DNA from 3 places in the Pseudomonas fjordensis genome. Region 1 is predicted to be linked to each of the others. Evidence: predicted binding sites of a transcription regulator. Region 1 holds the regulator's gene; each other region holds the start of a gene.
The links. Region 1 encodes sigma-54, which starts transcription at its own class of promoters, with help from an activator protein. Its sites were predicted from a motif close to ANTGGCATNNANNTTGCTNT; they were not measured.
Positions count from the first base shown of each region.

Region 2: ACWHXD_RS22755 (circularly permuted type 2 ATP-grasp protein) is a predicted target of sigma-54. The motif match lies at 2,285-2,304, and genes of this name have one in related genera.
Region 3: flgB (flagellar basal body rod protein FlgB) is a predicted target of sigma-54. The motif match lies at 3,315-3,334, and genes of this name have one in related genera.

Region 1 is NZ_OZ336860.1:1,118,569-1,124,564, reverse strand. It holds gene ACWHXD_RS05040 (KdsC family phosphatase) at 1-89, shown strand, start outside; gene lptC (LPS export ABC transporter periplasmic protein LptC) at 98-670, shown strand; gene lptA (lipopolysaccharide transport periplasmic protein LptA) at 657-1,190, shown strand; gene lptB (LPS export ABC transporter ATP-binding protein) at 1,190-1,915, shown strand; gene ACWHXD_RS05020 (RNA polymerase factor sigma-54) at 2,100-3,593, shown strand; gene hpf (ribosome hibernation-promoting factor, HPF/YfiA family) at 3,669-3,974, shown strand; gene ptsN (PTS IIA-like nitrogen regulatory protein PtsN) at 3,985-4,449, shown strand; gene rapZ (RNase adapter RapZ) at 4,452-5,309, shown strand; gene ACWHXD_RS05000 (HPr family phosphocarrier protein) at 5,326-5,598, shown strand; gene ACWHXD_RS04995 (ZIP family metal transporter) at 5,720-5,996, opposite strand, start outside.
Region 2 is NZ_OZ336860.1:4,997,994-5,003,989, forward strand. It holds gene ACWHXD_RS22750 (alpha-E domain-containing protein) at 1-838, opposite strand, end outside; gene ACWHXD_RS22755 (circularly permuted type 2 ATP-grasp protein) at 843-2,252, opposite strand; gene ACWHXD_RS22760 (ribonuclease E inhibitor RraB) at 2,698-3,039, opposite strand; gene ACWHXD_RS22765 (hypothetical protein) at 3,253-3,489, opposite strand; gene ACWHXD_RS22770 (START domain-containing protein) at 3,593-4,198, opposite strand; gene ACWHXD_RS22775 (YkgJ family cysteine cluster protein) at 4,240-4,494, opposite strand; gene ACWHXD_RS22780 (translation initiation factor 2) at 4,657-5,148, opposite strand; gene ACWHXD_RS22785 (aminotransferase-like domain-containing protein) at 5,242-5,996, opposite strand, start outside.
Region 3 is NZ_OZ336860.1:5,068,489-5,074,484, reverse strand. It holds gene flgM (flagellar biosynthesis anti-sigma factor FlgM) at 1-273, opposite strand, end outside; gene flgA (flagellar basal body P-ring formation chaperone FlgA) at 415-1,191, opposite strand; gene ACWHXD_RS23100 (chemotaxis protein CheV) at 1,266-2,198, shown strand; gene cheR (protein-glutamate O-methyltransferase CheR) at 2,241-3,068, shown strand; gene flgB (flagellar basal body rod protein FlgB) at 3,377-3,784, shown strand; gene flgC (flagellar basal body rod protein FlgC) at 3,788-4,231, shown strand; gene flgD (flagellar hook assembly protein FlgD) at 4,248-4,973, shown strand; gene flgE (flagellar hook protein FlgE) at 5,005-5,996, shown strand, end outside.

The sequences.
Region 1 (5,996 bases):
GTGGCGGCGAAGGTGCCGCCCGCGAGTTCTGCGAGTTGATCCTGCGTGCCCAGGGCAGTCTTGAAGCGGCCCACGCCGCCTACCTATAGAGCGTTATATGCTGAGCAAAAAGATTCGCAACTTCCTGTTATTCGGGGTCATCGCCGCGCTGCTTCTGGCGGTGGGCTACTGGAATATCAGCCCGGAGCGCTTTCTCGACAAGCCTGTTGCGCAGGTTGACGAAGGCCTTATCGACTATTACGCCACCAATGCCTACAGCATTCAGTACCTGCCCGATGGCAAGGTGCAGTATGAGATGACATCGGACAAGGTCGAGCACTTGAAGGCTTCCGAAGTCAGCCTGCTGACCAATCCGGACCTGAACCTGTATCGCGGCACCGAATTTCCCTGGCACGTCACCAGCAAGCGTGGCGAGGTGAACCCGGACGGCACCGAAGTTGAACTGATCGACTCGGTTCGCGTCGCACGTACAGACGCGCAGAACCGCGATACCATCATTACCAGCAGTCGCATGACCGTATTCCCACAGAAGCAATATGCGCAGACCGAGCAAGACGTTAGAATCGACGGCGCTGGCGGTGTATCGACTGGCAAGGGAATGAAAGCGTATTTGAAAGAAAGCAGGATACACCTGCTATCGAACGTAAGAGGACAGTATGAGGCTCGTTAAAACCCTCCCTATTTTGCTCGGTCTGGGCGCAGCACTGGGAAGCGTGAGCGCCTGGGCTCTGCCGAACGATAGCCAGCAACCGATCCACATCTCGGCTGACGATGCACAGCTCGATGACAAGCAAGGTGTGGCCACCTATACCGGCGGCGTGATCATCACCCAGGGCTCGATGAAGATTACCGGCAACACGGTGACCCTGACGCGTACCAAGACCGGCGATATCGATGTGGTGACGTCGGTGGGCAACCTGGCTTATTTCGAGCAGAAGCAGTCCGCCACCGACACCGGCCCGATGAAGGGCTACGGTAAGACCATCCAGTATCACGCCCAGCAGAATCGTATCGTGCTGATCGACCAGGCCAAGGTACTTAGCCCCGACGGCAACTCGACCGAAGGTGAAAAAATCACCTATGACACCGTCAAGCAGATCGCCAACGCCGGTCGCGCCAACGGCAACAAGGTCACCGCACCGCGCCCGCGCATCGACATGGTTATCCAGCCGAAGAAGAAGGCCGAGTAATGGCAACCCTGAAAGCCCAGCACCTGGCCAAGGCCTATAAAAGCCGCCACGTGGTACGCGATGTCAGCCTGTCGATCGACAGCGGCCAGATCGTCGGTTTGCTCGGCCCTAACGGTGCCGGCAAAACCACCTGCTTCTATATGATCGTCGGGCTGGTCCAGGCAGACCAGGGTCGCGTATTGATCGACGACCTGGACGTCAGCCACCAACCCATGCACGGTCGCGCACGGGCAGGTATCGGCTATCTCCCCCAGGAGGCGTCGATCTTCCGCAAACTGTCGGTGGCCGACAACATCATGGCGATCCTCGAGACCCGCAAGGAACTCGATCGCGATGGCCGCCGCCAAGAGCTGGAAAGCCTGCTGCAGGAATTCCACATCAACCATATTCGCGACAACCTCGGCATGAGCTTGTCCGGTGGTGAACGTCGTCGCGTGGAAATCGCCCGCGCCCTGGCGACCGCGCCGAAATTCATCCTGCTGGATGAACCCTTTGCCGGTGTCGACCCGATTTCGGTGGGTGATATCAAGCAGATCATCCATCACCTCAAGGCCAAGGGCATTGGGGTGCTGATCACGGACCACAACGTGCGCGAGACCCTCGATATCTGCGAGACCGCTTATATCGTCAACGATGGCCAACTGATTGCCGAAGGCGATGCCGAGACGATCCTGGCTAACGAGCTGGTGAAGGAAGTGTACCTGGGTCACGAGTTCCGCCTGTAAACACAGGGGTATCGCGCTTTTCCCTGGAGCGCGCGGGAGTCAATGGAAACCTCGGTTTTTTTATTGTTACCGCGCTCTAGGCAAAGGCCCCGAGATCAGGCATATAATTTGCTTATGTTTGGCGCTCACGCGCCCTGTCGTGGATGGCGCATTGCGCCGGCGAATAAGGTGTTAAGCCCCTGCCATGAAACCATCGCTAGTCCTGAGAATGGGCCAGCAGCTGACGATGACACCGCAGCTGCAACAGGCCATCCGCCTGCTCCAATTGTCGACCCTGGACCTGCAACAGGAAATCCAGGAGGCCCTGGAGTCCAATCCGATGCTCGAACGCCAGGAAGAAGGCGACGACTTCGACAACGCAGATCCGCTGGCCGACAACATCGAGCAAAAACCCAATCCCGACGTGCAGGAACCCTCCTATCAGGAAACCGCCCCGACGGTGGATAACCTGGAGGAAGGCGACTGGAACGAACGCATTCCCAACGAGCTTCCCGTGGACACCGCGTGGGAAGACGTCTACCAGACCAGCGCCAGCAGCCTGCCGAGCAACGATGATGACGAGTGGGACTTCACCACCCGCACGTCGGTGGGTGAGAGCCTGCAGAGCCACTTGTTGTGGCAACTGAACCTGGCGCCGATGTCCGATACCGATCGTCTGATCGCGGTCACCCTGATCGATTGCATCAACAACCAAGGCTACCTGGACGAAACCCTCGACGAGATCCTCGAGGCCTTCGACCCGGAACTGGACATCGAACTGGACGAAATCGAAGCCGTCCTGCACCGCATCCAGCAATTCGAACCCGCCGGCATCGGTGCCCGTACACTCAGCGAGTGCCTGTTGCTGCAACTGCGCCAACTGCCCGCCAAGACGCCATGGCTCACCGAAGCGCAACGCCTGGTCAGTGATTACATCGACCTGTTGGGCAGTCGTGACTACAGCCAACTGATGCGCCGCATGAAGCTCAAGGAAGATGACTTGCGCCAGGTCATCGAGCTGGTGCAAAGCCTCAACCCGCGTCCGGGCTCGCAGATCGAATCCAGCGAAGCCGAATACGTGGTCCCCGACGTCATCGTGCGCAAGGACAACGAGCGCTGGCTGGTGGAGCTGAACCAGGAGTCGGTACCGCGCCTGCGGGTCAACCCGCAATACGCAGGTTTTGTGCGCCGCGCTGACACCAGCGCCGACAACACCTTCATGCGCAACCAGTTGCAGGAAGCGCGGTGGTTCATCAAGAGCCTGCAAAGCCGCAACGAAACCCTGATGAAAGTCGCGACGCAAATCGTCGAACACCAGCGCGGTTTCCTGGAATACGGCGACGAGGCCATGAAGCCTCTAGTGCTGCACGACATCGCCGAAGCCGTTGGCATGCATGAATCGACGATTTCGCGGGTCACCACGCAGAAATTCATGCATACCCCACGGGGTATTTATGAGCTGAAATACTTTTTCTCCAGCCACGTCAGCACTTCCGAGGGCGGCGAATGCTCGTCCACGGCGATCCGCGCGATCATCAAAAAACTGGTTGCCGCGGAAAATCAGAAAAAGCCGTTGAGTGACAGCAAGATCGCTGGTTTACTGGAGGCACAAGGCATTCAGGTCGCCCGTCGAACCGTCGCCAAGTACCGCGAGTCCCTAGGGATCGCGCCTTCCAGCGAGCGTAAGCGTTTGATGTGACGGGCGGGCCACAGCGTTCCAGTGGTGGGTATTCCTGCCCACCGCTTTATGCACTGGCAACGAAGGAGAAGCTGTATGCAAGTCAACATCAGTGGACACCAGCTGGAAGTCACCAAGCCCCTGCGTGAATACACCGAGAGCAAACTGAACAAGCTTGCGGGGCATTTTGACAAGATCACCAACGTGCAGGTCATCATGGAGGTCGATAAGCTCAAGCAGAAAATCGAGGCCACCCTGCACGTACCGAATGCCAAGCTCGTCGCCAATGCGGAACATGAAGACATGTACGCGGCAATCGACTCGCTCTACGACAAGCTCGACCGCCAACTCATAAAGCATAAGGAAAAGAATCTGCACCTGATGCAAGGTACAGGTCGTTAACTCTCCCCCCATGATCCGACTTGAAACCATCCTGACCCCCGGCCGTTCCCTCGTGAACGTGCCGGGCGGCAGTAAAAAGCGCGCCCTTGAACAAATTGCCAACCTGATCAGCAGCCAAGTGCCTGAGCTGGAGATGCAAGATGTTTTCGAAGCTCTGATTGCTCGTGAAAAACTCGGCTCGACCGGTTTTGGCAACGGCATCGCCATTCCTCACTGCCGCCTCGAAGGCTGCGATACCCCGGTCAGCGCGCTGCTGCACCTGGAAAAACCCATCGACTTCGACGCCATCGACGGTGCCCCGGTTGACCTGCTGTTCGTTCTGCTGGTCCCGCAAGCCGCCACCGATGCGCACCTGGAACTGCTCCGGCAGATCGCCAGCATGCTGGACCGCAAGGATGTACGCGACAAACTGCGCAGCGCCTCCAGCAATGAAGCGTTGTACCAAGTTGTCCTGGATGAACAAAACGGGCAGTAATCATGCGTTTGATCATCGTCAGCGGTCGCTCCGGCTCCGGTAAGAGCACCGCCCTCAATGTGCTTGAGGACAACGGCTTCTATTGCATCGACAACCTGCCGGCCGGCCTGCTGCCAGAGCTGGCGGAACGTGCATTGATCCATACCGAATTGGCACAGCCACTGGTGGCTGTCTCGATTGATGCGCGCAACCTGCCCAGCCACCTTTCGCGGTTCCCGGAACTGCTGGAAGAAGTGCGCGCCAAGCACATTCATTGCGACGTGCTGTACCTGGATGCAGACGAAGAAACCCTGCTCAAGCGGTTCTCCGAAACCCGTCGACGTCACCCCCTCAGCAGTGCCAACCGCTCTCTGGCCGAAGCCATCGAGGACGAGACCAAACTGCTGGGGCCGATCATTGACCTGGCCGACCTGAAGATCAACACCACCAACCTGAACCTGTATCAGTTGCGCGATGCGATCAAGCTGCGCCTGCTGAACCAGCCTGAGCCGGGGACGGCGTTCCTGGTCGAGTCTTTTGGCTTCAAGCGCGGCATGCCGGTAGACGCCGACCTGGTGTTCGACGTGCGCTGCCTGCCCAACCCTTACTGGAAGCCGGAACTGCGCGATCAGTCGGGGTTGGACCAGCCTGTGGTCGACTACCTGGCCGCGCAACCGGACGTAGAAGAGATGTTCCAGGACATCTCCAGCTACCTGCTCAAATGGTTGCCGCGCTTTGCCGCCAGCAATCGGGCCTATGTCACCATTGCCATTGGCTGCACCGGTGGCCACCACCGCTCGGTCTATTTGACTGAACGACTGGGCCAGGTGCTGCAACAAACCCTCAAGAACGTCCAGGTTCGCCACCGCGACCTAAGCTGAAAGGAACACCACTGCGATGCCGGCTCGGGAAATTGAAATCATCAACAAGCTGGGCCTGCACGCCCGGGCGTCGGCTAAGTTCGTCGGCGTAGCTGGGCAGTTCCCCTGCCAGATCCGTGCAGGGCGCACGCCAGAGTCCATGGTCGATGGCAAAAGCATCATGGCGATGATGATGTTGGCGGCCGGCAAAGGCACCAAGATCCACCTGAGCACCGAAGGCGAGCAAGAAGACGAAGCAATGGCCGCACTGGTCGAGTTGATTAACAACTACTTCGACGAAGGCGAATAACCCCTACTGTAGGAGCGAGCTTGCTCGCGAAAAACGTCAACGATACGCGGGCATCCTGGTTTAACGCAGTGCTCTCAGGTTTTTCGCGAGCAAGCTCGCTCCTACATAGATAAAGCCATCCTCAGCCCAACGCCGTATCCATCACCATCATCAGGCAAAACCCGAGGCACAGCCCAAGGCTGGCGAGCTTTTCATGACCATTGCGGCGCGACTCGGGGATGACTTCATGAGTCACCACCAGCAACATGGCCCCAGCGGCCAGCGCCAGACCCAACGGCAACAACACTTCGGCAAGGCTCACCAGCCATGCGCAGAGCACCGCAAATACCGGTTCAACCAAGCCTGATGCAGCGCCAATCAGGAAGGCCTTGGCCCTCGACATTCCCGCTCCAGCCAAT
Region 2 (5,996 bases), 3.9 Mb from region 1:
TAAAGCGCAGGCGCGCATCCATCTCGGCGGCCAGGCGCTGGGCCGGGCGGCCGTTGATGCCGGGCAGGCTGGCGAGGATCTGGTCGATCTCTTCGCTGCAAGCGCGCAGCGAACGCGGCACATCGGCGCGTAACAGCAGCAGCTCGGCCACTTGCCGAGCCCCCGGTGCATCGCGATAAATCTCGGTGTACGCCTCGAATGACGACAGGGCGCGCAGCAACGCACTCCATTGGTAATACGCGTGAGCCGTGCCATCGCTGACCGCCTCAGCCTGTTCGCCGGCCATTTCGTAGCGGGCATCCAGCAGGCGCAGGGTGTTATCGGCGCGCTCAATGAAGGTGCCCAAGCGAATAAAGCGGAAGGCATCGTTGCGCATGATGGTGCCGTAAGTGGCCCCGCGGAACAGGTGTGAACGCTCCTTGACCCACTCACAAAACCGGCTCATGCCGTAGTGGCTCAGCCCCTGCTGGGCGATATCGCGAATGTCCAGCCAGGTGGCGTTGATGTTTTCCCACATGTCGGCGGTGATGCGCCCACGCACCGCATGGGCGCTGGCTCTCGCGGCACCGAGGCAGCTGTAGATGCTGGCCGGGTTGGCCGCGTCCAGCGCAAAAAAATGCAGCAGGCGCTCGGCATGCAGTTCGCCATGAAGGGCGTGGTAATCCTCCAGCGTGCCGGTGATCAATAACGGCATGGCCAGTTCATGTAGGCCATCGCCGCGCCCGTCCTGGGGCATCAGCGACAGGGAATAGCTGACATCGAGCATGCGCGCGAGGTTTTCGGCGCGTTCCAGGTAGCGCGACATCCAGTACAAATCCGAGGCAGTTCTACTCAACATGGCATCAGTCCTCGACCACCCAGGTGTCTTTGGTTCCGCCGCCCTGGGACGAGTTGACCACCAGCGAGCCTTCGCGCAGCGCCACGCGGGTCAGGCCACCCGGTACCACGCGAGTCTCCTTGCCGGACAACACGAAGGGGCGCAGGTCGATGTGGCGCGGGGCGATGCCGTTTTCGACAAAGGTCGGGCACGTGGATAAACACAGGGTCGGCTGCGCGATATAAGCGTGTGGCTTGGCCTTGATACGCGCCCGGAACGCTTCGATTTCTGCGGTTGTAGACGCCGGGCCGACCAACATGCCGTAACCACCGGAGCCTTGGGTTTCCTTGACCACCAGGTCGGGCAGGTTGGCCAGTACGTGGGACAACTCGTCAGGCTTACGGCATTGGAAGGTCGGAACGTTCTGCAGGATCGGTTCTTCGTCGAGGTAGAAACGGATCATCTCGGTAACGAACGGGTAAACCGATTTATCGTCCGCGACTCCGGTGCCAATGGCATTGGCCAGCACCACATTGCCGCAACGGTAAGCAGCGAGCAGGCCGGGTACACCGAGCATGGAGTCCGGGTTGAAAGCCAGCGGGTCAAGGAACGCATCATCGAGGCGACGGTAGATCACATCGACAGCCTTGGGCCCGTCGGTGGTGCGCATGAATACACGGTCATCGCGCACAAACAAATCTGCGCCTTCGACCAACTCCACGCCCATCTCTCGGGCCAGGAAGGCATGTTCGAAGAACGCGCTGTTGAAACGCCCGGGCGTCAATACCACCACACTGGGGTTATCCAGGGGGCTGGCGCTTTTGAGGGTGTCGAGCAGCAGGTTGGGGTAATGGTCGATGGGTGCGATGCGCTGGGCCGCGAACAGTTCGGGGAACAGCCGCATCATCATCTTGCGGTCTTCGAGCATGTAGCTGACACCGCTGGGCGTGCGCAGGTTGTCTTCGAGCACGTAGTACGTGCCGTCGCCATCGCGTACGAGGTCGACCCCGGAGATGTGCGAATAGATATCGCGGTGCAAATCCAGGCCCTGCATTGCCAGTTGGTATTGTTCGTTGGCCAGTACCTGTTCGGCAGGAATGATGCCGGCCTTGATGATGCGTTGGTCGTGGTACAGGTCGGCGAGGAACAGGTTCAGCGCCTTGACCCGCTGGATGCAACCGCGCTCGACAATCCGCCATTCACTCGCCGGAATGCTGCGGGGGATGGTGTCGAAGGGGATCAGGCGCTCGGTGCCTTGTTCGTCCCCGTAGAGGGTGAAGGTGATGCCGGCGCGGTGGAACAGCAAATCGGCTTCACGCCGACGCTGAGCCAGCAGTTCGGCAGGGGTATCGGCCAGCCAACGGGCAAACTCGCGGTAATGGGGGCGAACCTGCCCTGCCCCATCGTACATTTCATCGTAATAAGTGCGGATCATGCCGTACTCCTTGTCACCCGGACGCAAGAACCTTCGCAAGGCCCGTGCCAGCGGCATAAACACTTAATAATCAATCAGTTAAATAATCCCAGCGCAAGCAGCGCACCGTCCTGGTGCGCGCAGTTGCCTGGGGCAGACCGTGCGCTTCATTGCAATGCGGTCTTTGGCTATCAACAGCATAGTCAGAGTTGATTTCACTGCCCGCCTGCACATACGGATAATCGCCCACATCGGTTGAACAGGACACGTCCTACAGCCAAACCCTTTGCACATTCAGTAACGTGTTAATTCGTGTACTGATGCCTCTTCAGTCTTCCCTTTCCGCCACCCTATCCGGGTGGCTTTTTTTTGCGCGTAAAACGGCAGTTCCCTTTGCGATGACCGCCCAAACAAAATCGGCCGACCCAAAGGTCAGCCGATACGCTGTGCTGCTCATAAATACCAACTACATGGGTAACCCACGCACCTCCTGCTTGACGCCCCATCCCTCGATAATCCCACCCAGGGGCTCCACCACTGCCTCAAAGTCTTGCTCGAAATCTCCTATGCCGTCGTAGGTTGCGAACATGATTTTGCTCAGTTCCAGGTACCAGGCGCCATCGTCGCGCGCGCTGACCTGGGCATTGAGGGACTCCCCACGAAATCGACCCGCAGCCCTGCGCGCCCGTTCCTCATCCGGGAAAATGGCGTAGAACTCGATGGGGTGAAAACGCGAGAAATCAAAGCCGCCTTCTTTCATGCGGCGCAGTACGTTGGTGCTGATGTCTTCTTGATAGGCTGTGCTCATGAAACGTCCTCCTCAAACCGATGGATAGACTTTCCGTGCTTCCTGAAGCCCCGCGCCCTGCTGGCGCGGGCACCACGGCATAACAACGCCGCAGGAAAACAAGCATGTAGCTGACAAGACCAGACCTTAGCGATTCATTCGCTGATCTCGATTGCAGAGTAGCGCGAAGCTATCACCTCCACCAGAGGTGCTCGTGTGGCGTGTGAAAAATGTTTAGACGGAGGGAGAAATATCGAGAATCTGGATACTGTTCTGATCTTTGAGAATCTTGACCGTCGGCTCGGGTTTACGGCCTTCCAGGTCATTGAGATCGAGTTCGGCAGCAATCGGCACCAGCTTCGCACGAATCATATGCGCAGCGTCTTCGAGGCTGGGCTTTTGTTCGCAGGTGAACTGCTGCACGGACTTTTCACCGTGATCATCAACGAAGGTAATTTGCCACGTTTGCATCGGTGCCTCCTCGATAAAACCCATAGGTGGGCTTACAAGTATCTGGACCTTGGCGGCGCGCAAAACGTTCCGCTCAAGCCCGGAGGCACCGGATCAACTGCACTTATTTTTCAGCGTGTTCTTTCAAGGCTTTCAAGGTGTTGAACGGCGCGTCCACCACGAACTTGTTGGCCAACCACGAAGGTACGCTGCCGCCTGGCTCGGTGTGTACCTGGTAGGTGACTTCGGTCTGGTTATCGCCCTTTGGCACCAGTTTCCAGAAACCCTCCACCTGGGCGACCCGCACGTAGCCTTTTGCTTCGGGCTTGTAGGTCGGCACACCTTCCAGTTTGCGCGTGACGGTGCCGTCTGCGGCTTTGGTGGTGGTGACGTGGATGTACGAGTCGCGGTCCGTCACGGGGAACGGCGCCTTGAACTGGGTGTAGGTCCAGGCCTCGTCGCCTTTCTTGTCGACGAGTTTCTGGGATTTGCATTCGTGGATCCATGCGCAAGCACCGGCCACATCTTCCTGCAGCGCCTGGACCTTGGCCAAAGGCGCCTTGATCAGAGTCACACCGCGATACGCCTTGTACTTGGAACCGGCAATCTCGCTCAGGGACACCTTGATACCGTCTTCGTCCTTGGCGACTTGCCAATCTTCAGCCTGGGCAGTGGCCGCAAACAACAGCGTAAAACCGCACAGCACAGCCACTCGTTTCAGCGAACCCATCATTGTATTCCTTATTGTTGAAGTTCCGATAGTAAAGCCCATCAAGCCGCCGTCATCTGTTCCCACCAGCCGATCAGCCGGATGGCATCGGCCTGGTCGTTGCCACAGACGTCGATATCCGCCTTGAAATCACTGCACACGGCGGGCCGCTGCGGTTGACCGAACAACTGGCACAGTTGTTCCGCCGACAGGTGCACGCAGCGAACGCCAGCGGGTTTGCCCAGGGGCATTCCCGGCAATGGTGAACTGATGGAGGGGGCAATGCAGCATGCGCCACAGCCTTCACGGCATTTCATGACCAGCAGGTCCTCGACGACTCAATAGGGATGGCCGGGCTAGAGTACGCCCTTAAACAGCCGTTTTAAAATGGCCCAACAGGGGTTTTTCGCACAAAACAAAAGTGACCGACCAGTCTGCGACAGATGGTCGGCGACTCGGGTCACCTGAGCTCAGAAAGTTTATTGCTTGAATTCGAAATCCAGCGCAGCGCCTTCAACATCACGGCGCTCTTCGTTACGCAGTTGCAGCTTCATCTCATTGCTGAGCAAGCGGCCGTTGATCTGGAACGCGCTGTTGTCGGTGGGTTTTTCGCCAAACATTGGCGGCAACAAGGGCACGCTCTTGGGCTTGGGCATGGTGCCGATAGGCTGCAAGTGCCTGACCATGTCCGAAGGCAGGGACAGATCCAACTGTGCCGGTGACAGTTTGGTCTGGGCGACTTCACGGGCCGACTTGGACTTGCTCGCCACGGGTGCACGCTTTTTGGTCGAGGCGGCTTTCTTTTGTGCCGCGGGGGCTTTTTTCGCAGGCGCTGGCTGCTTGGCTGAGGTCTTCTGCTCGGCACTCATAGCAGGCTTGCCATCAGCCACCGGCGCTGCAGCCAGCACGCTGCCGGCATTGCACAGGCTCAGCAGACCAAGCATCAACGTAACGCGAAAAATAGAAGTCATATCGCCAACAGCATTAACGGCAGAAGGCCATATGCTCGCTTGTTGTGCGCGGCATGACAAGGGCACAGATCAGTCTTGTCCCCTTTGCATACCTCAAAAACCCGCTGCGGCCTCTTGGCATAGCTGGCTGGCAAGCATTCCCAGGGTCATCAACGCCCGCTCTGCCTCGCGGTTCCACGGCGTGCCGCAATTGAGGCGAATACAGTGGTTGAACTGTTCGGTATTACTGAAGATCAGCCCTGGCGCAATGCTGATGCCTTGTTGCAGGGCACGCACATGCAGTTCCTGGGTATTGACCCGCCCCGGCAAACTGACCCACAGGATAAAGCCGCCGGTCGGGCGGGTCATCTGGGTGCCTTCGGGAAAATACTGCTGCACCGCCAATTGGAAGGCGCTGAGGTTCTTGCGGTATTCCTGGCGGATGTAGCGCAAATGACGGTCGTAGCCACCGTTTTCCAGATAGGCCGCGACGCCCATTTGCGTGACGCTGCAAGCAGAATGGGTGCTGAACATCTGCAGGCGCTGGATTTCCTGCTGGTATTTGCCGGCAATCATCCAGCCAATGCGCACGCCCGGCGACAAGGTCTTGGAAAAGCTTGAGCAATAGATCACCCGGTCAAGGCGGTCGTAGGCCTTCAGGGCTTTGGTGCGGCCAAGTTCGAACATCAACTCGCCGTAAATATCATCCTCGACGATCTGGATATCGAAGTCCGACGCCAGGCGTAGCAACTGTTTCTGCCGCTCCTCCGGCATGGTGCCGCCCAGCGGGTTACTCAGGCGCGTGGTCAGCACCAGCGCTTTGATCGACCATTGGTTGGCGGCCAGTTGCAAAGCCTCCAGGCTCATGC
Region 3 (5,996 bases), 3.9 Mb from region 1:
GACTTTATAGCTGCCATCGGCGATCGCCTGTTTCAACTCGGCCACGCGGGCTTTGTTGACGACGGGTTGATCGCGCAGCGAGTCAGTGACCTTCTGCAACTGTTGAGCCTCATTGCTCAGATGTACCGATTCCCCACTCTGGCTGGCGGCGGCCTGCTCTGCTTTGGCAGGCAAGGGCTGCGGCTTGGCTTCTACGCTGTCCTTGGCACCGCCGGTGCGCGTATTGCCGGGCAAGGCCGGGGCGTTATTCAAACGACTGAAATCAATGACCATGTTAAAAAACCTCTGGGTATTTGGACGCTTGCCATGTTTTCGGCCATACCCGGGCAAACTTTAGGCTCGATTGACAATAAACCTGTTCGGCTCAATATCCAGTACACAGTGTAGGAAAAGCCGGCTTTTGATTCCAGTCATCTATAGCGCCACCTCGACCTGGCCTGGCGCGGTGACCCGTGCTTTGATCACGCGATTGGAGTTGAGGTTCTTGACGCGGATCTGTTCGCTCATGCCGCCGTTGGACAACGCCTCGCCCGGCATTCTGACGTTCAGGCCGCCACTGCTGGCGGAAATCACCACCTGGTCACCTTTGCGAATCACCTCGGCCTGTTCCAGATGAACCAGCGTGAGCACTTGGTCGGTGACCACCGGTCGCGTGAGTTTCTGCCCGACGGCCTGGTCCAGCGACGTCAGGTAGCCCTGGTTGATCAGGCTGATGTCCCGCTCGCGCAACGCCACATCGTCGTAGCCGATGATGCCGGTGCGCTTCAACGGTCGCGCCACGACCACCACGTCGCGAAACAGCTTGACCTGAGCCGGTACAAAAACCGTCCAGGGCGAGGCGCCCTCACAGCGCACCTTTACGGTCACACGGCCGATGGGCTGGGCGGGGCTTTCCAGGGTGGCTGTCAATTCCTTGTCGCACAGTGGCATGCGCAAGCGTGGGTCCAACTGGTTGACCTGGATTTCATAACGCCCCGGCGTCTGGGTGGTCGCCAGATAATCTTCTACAGTGAACTCAAGAAAGCCTTGGGTGACGCCGATAAGTAGATCAGGCAGGGTAACGTTGTCGGCGCGGGCCGTGACGCCCAGGCCCGAGACAAGCAGCGCCATCGCGGCGCAGAGCAGTCTGCGGTAGCGTGAGCGTGAGCGTGAGCGGCCAGGGTGTCGGGAAACTGTCGTTTTAATATCCATACTCAGTAAATAGCAAAGCTCGTGCCGTTTAGTGTTGGGTACGCGTCGTACCCCTAGGATTTAGGAGTCTGGGCATGGCAGGTGTAATGGATTCAGTAAACCAGCGCACACAGCTGGTAGGGCAGAATCGCCTGGAGTTGTTGCTTTTCCGCCTGGATGGCAATCAGTTGTATGGCATCAACGTGTTTAAAGTGCGTGAAGTGCTGCAATGTCCCAAATTGACGATCATGCCCAAGTCCAGTCCGGTAGTGTGTGGCGTGGCCAACATTCGTGGCGCGACCATTCCGATTCTTGACCTGGCAATGGCCACGGGGGCTGCGGGTTTGCAAGACCGTCAGAACCCTTTCGTGATCATCACCGAATACAACACCAAGACCCAGGGTTTCCTGGTGCGCTCGGTGGAGCGCATCGTCAATATGAACTGGGAAGAGATCCATCCGCCGCCCAAGGGCACCGGGCGCGATCACTACCTGACGGCGGTGACGCGGGTCGATAACCAGTTGGTGGAAATCATCGACGTGGAGAAGATCCTCGCCGAAGTGGCCCCCACCTCGGAAACTATTTCCGTCGGTGTGGTGGATGCCGAAACGGCACACAAGGCGGTTTCGCTGCGCGTGTTGACCGTGGACGACTCTTCCGTGGCGCGCAAGCAGGTCACACGTTGCCTGCAAACCGTCGGGGTGGAGGTGGTAGCCCTCAATGACGGGCGCCAAGCCCTGGATTACCTGCGCAAGCTGGCGGACGAAGGCAAGAAGCCTGAAGAAGAATTCTTGATGATGATCTCTGACATCGAGATGCCGGAAATGGATGGCTACACGCTCACGGCCGAGATACGTAACGATCCACGCATGCAAAAATTGCATATCATCCTGCATACTTCGTTGTCGGGGGTATTCAATCAGGCAATGGTCAAGAAGGTCGGTGCGGATGACTTTCTTGCCAAATTCCGTCCTGATGACCTCGCATCCCGGGTAGTCGACCGGATCAAGGCAGCAGATCACGGCTAGGGGATGTCCCCTGGCGGTCACACGATTTAAGAGGCGGCATCATTGTCTACGGGTAATTTGGATTTCGAACAGTTCCGGGTCTTCCTGGAAAAAGCCTGTGGCATATTGCTCGGTGAAAACAAGCAGTACCTGGTATCCAGCCGCCTCAACAAGCTGATGGAACAGCAGGGCATCAAATCCCTGGGTGAGTTGGTCCAGCGGATCCAGGGTCAGCCGCGCAGTGGGCTCAAGGAAATGGTGGTCGATGCCATGACCACCAACGAAACCTTATGGTTTCGCGATACCTATCCCTTTGAAGTGCTCAAGAACAAAGTGTTGCCGGAAGCCATCAAGGCCAGCCCGGGCCAGCGCCTGCGTATCTGGTCGGCGGCCTGTTCTTCGGGGCAGGAGCCGTACTCGATCTCGATGTCCATCGACGAGTTCGAGCGGACCAACATGGGCCAGTTGAAAGCCGGCGCGCAAATTGTGGCCACGGACTTGTCCGGCACCATGCTCACCAACTGCAAGACCGGTGAGTACGACAGCCTGGCGCTGGGCCGAGGGTTGTCCCAGGAACGGCTGCAACGCTACTTCGATCCCAAAGGGGCAGGGCGTTGGGCGATCAAGGCGCCGATCAAGAACCGCGTCGAATTTCGCTCGTTCAACCTGCTCGACAGCTACGCCAGCCTGGGCAAGTTCGACATGGTGTTCTGCCGCAACGTGCTGATCTATTTCTCGGCTGAAGTGAAGAAAGACATCCTGTTGCGCATCCACGGCACCCTCAAGCGCGGAGGGTATCTGTTCCTCGGTGCTTCCGAGGCGCTCAATGGGCTGCCGGATCACTTCCAGATGGTGCAATGCAGCCCTGGGATCATCTACCAGGCCAAGTAAGCCGCACGCGATCAAAAATGTGGGAGCGGGCTTGCTCGCGAATGCGTTCTGTCAGCCAGAGATAAATTGGCTGACCCACCGCATTCGCGAGCAAGCCCGCTCCCACATTTGTTATGCGCCAGCCCTACTGAAAGCGGCAACTGCCGATTGCCGCTTTAATGGCACTACGCGGAAATCGCTTGCCGCTTTTCTGGCAGAGTCGCCGGCAACTCCCCTCGAAACCCTTGATATACGGGCTCCCGCAAGATTGGCATGCACCTTGCTATAACCCTGCTAACGAACAGCAGGTCAGCCTAAAGGTTTCCGCCATGAGCATCAGCTTCGATAAAGCGCTCGGTATCCACGAACAAGCCCTGGGCTTCCGCGCCCAGCGTGCCGAAGTCCTGGCCAACAACATTGCCAATGCCGACACCCCGAACTACAAGGCTCGGGACTTGGACTTCTCCGCTGTGCTCGCCGCACAACAGGACAAGACCAAGAACGGCACCTTCGCCTTGAATATGACCAACAGCCGTCATATTGAAGCGCAAGGCCTGAGCAAGGGTGACGAGTCGCTGCTGTATCGCACACCGATGCAGCCGTCGATCGACCAGAACACCGTCGACGCCCAGCTGGAGCAATCGAACTACGCCGAAAACTCGGTGAACTTCCAGGCCAGCTTCACCCTGCTCAACAGCAAATTCAAAGGGCTGATGTCAGCCCTGCGTGGAGAGTAAGCCATGTCCCTGTCCAGTGTTTTCAATATTGCCGGCAGTGGCATGAGCGCGCAGACCACGCGTTTGAACACCGTCGCCAGTAACATCGCCAACGCCGAAACCGTCTCCTCGAGCATTGACCAGACCTATCGCGCCCGCCACCCGGTGTTCGCCACCATGTTCCAAGGGGGGCAGGCAAGCGGCAGCGATTCGTTGTTCCAGAACCAGGACGCCGCCGGCTCCGGTGTGCAGGTGTTGGGCGTGGTCGAAGACCAGAGCAACCTGGAGGCCCGTTACGAGCCCAACCACCCGGCCGCGAACGAAAAGGGCTACGTCTACTACCCCAACGTCAACGTGGTCGAGGAAATGGCTGACATGATCTCCGCCAGTCGCTCGTTCCAGACCAACGCGGAAATGATGAACACCGCCAAAACCATGATGCAGAAGGTTCTGACCCTGGGTCAGTGATAAGGGGCGCCAAATAATGGCCATCGTTGATACGTCAAACAACACGGCGGTTCAGGACCTTTTCAATTCCAAGGTCAAGACCGCGACGAACAACAGCAGCGTCAGCGACGCTTCCAAGACGGCGACGGGCAACCAGTCGCTGGGCAAGGATGCGTTCCTGCAACTGCTCGTCACCCAACTGAAAAACCAGAACCCGCTGTCGCCCCAGGACAACGGCGCGTTCGTCGCGCAGCTAGCACAGTTCAGCAGCCTGGAAGGCATCAACACCCTGAACGACTCGGTGAACAACATCTCCAGCAACTTTAGCTCGTCGCAGGCGCTGCAGGCTTCGTCGCTGGTGGGGCGCTCGATCATCATCCAGACCGACAAGGCCATGGTGGATACCAGCAAGAGCATGACCGGTTCGGTGGCAGTAACCTCGGCGGTGGGCAATGTCTCCGTCAAGATCACCGACAAAGACGGCAATGTGGTGCGCACCGTTGACATGGGCGCCCAGAGTGCCGGTACCCAGAGCTTTATCTGGGATGGCAAGAACGACAAGGGCGAGGTCGCCCCAGCGGGCACCTACACCTTTAACGCCACCACCAAGAACGACAAAGGCGACGCAGTGGCCTTGACCACTTCGCTGCCCGCCACGGTCACCAGCGTGACCCTGAGCAAGACCGGCGGCGAAATGCTGCTCAACCTTGCAGGTGGCATGGGCAGCGTCAAGCTGTCGCAAATTCAGACTATCGGTACATAGAGCCGGCTAAATACGGCAGAGGGAGAGAAACATGTCTTTTAATATCGGCCTTAGCGGCCTCTATGCGGCCAACAAACAACTGGACGTGACCGGCAACAACATCGCCAACGTCGCGACCACTGGCTTCAAGTCATCCCGTGCGGAATTCGCCGATATCTACGCGGCTTCCAAGCTGGGCACTGGCCAGAACAGCATCGGCAACGGTGTGAACCTGGCGGCGGTGTCCCAGCAGTTCACCCAGGGCGACGTCAACGGCAGCGGTGGCATCCTCGACATGGCGATCCAGGGCGGTGGCTTCTTCGTACAGAAGGGCAGCGACGGTTCGCTGGAGTACACCCGTAGCGGCGCTTTCCGTGCGGACAAGGACGGCTACATCACCAACAACACCGGCACTTCCCGCTTGCAAGGGTATGCCGCGGACGATAATGGCAAGATCAGCAAGGGTGGCTTGGTCGACCTGCAACTGAACCTGGCGAACCTGCCACCCAAAGCGTCCACCAAGGTCGACTCCACCAGCAACCTGAACTCCTCGGAGCCGGTGATCGACCAGGCGGCCAAGCCGTTTGATCCAACCAAGACCGACACCTTCACTACCCAGTACAGCACCACCTTGTACGACTCCCAAGGTAACGCGCACCCGATGGTGCAGTACCTGGTGAAAACCGACGGCAACAAGTGGAATGCCTATACCCTGATCGACGGTCGTAACCCTGATGGTTCGGCACCGACCGGCACCCCTTCGACGCCACCTGTGCCGTCGACATTGACCTTTGACGGCGCTGGCAATCTGACTACCGTCGTCACCAATGGTGTGTCCGACAAGACCCTGACCGTTGCCGGCTGGGTTCCCGGCAAGGTGACTGACGGCGTATGGAAGGCTAACGGTGCAGATGCCAACCCGGGTGGTATCGCCATCAACATGGCCAACATTACCCAGTACAACTCGGCCACCTACCGTAACCCGCCGGTCACCGATGGCTATGCCACCGGCCAGATCACCGGCCTGAAGATCGACGGCAGCGG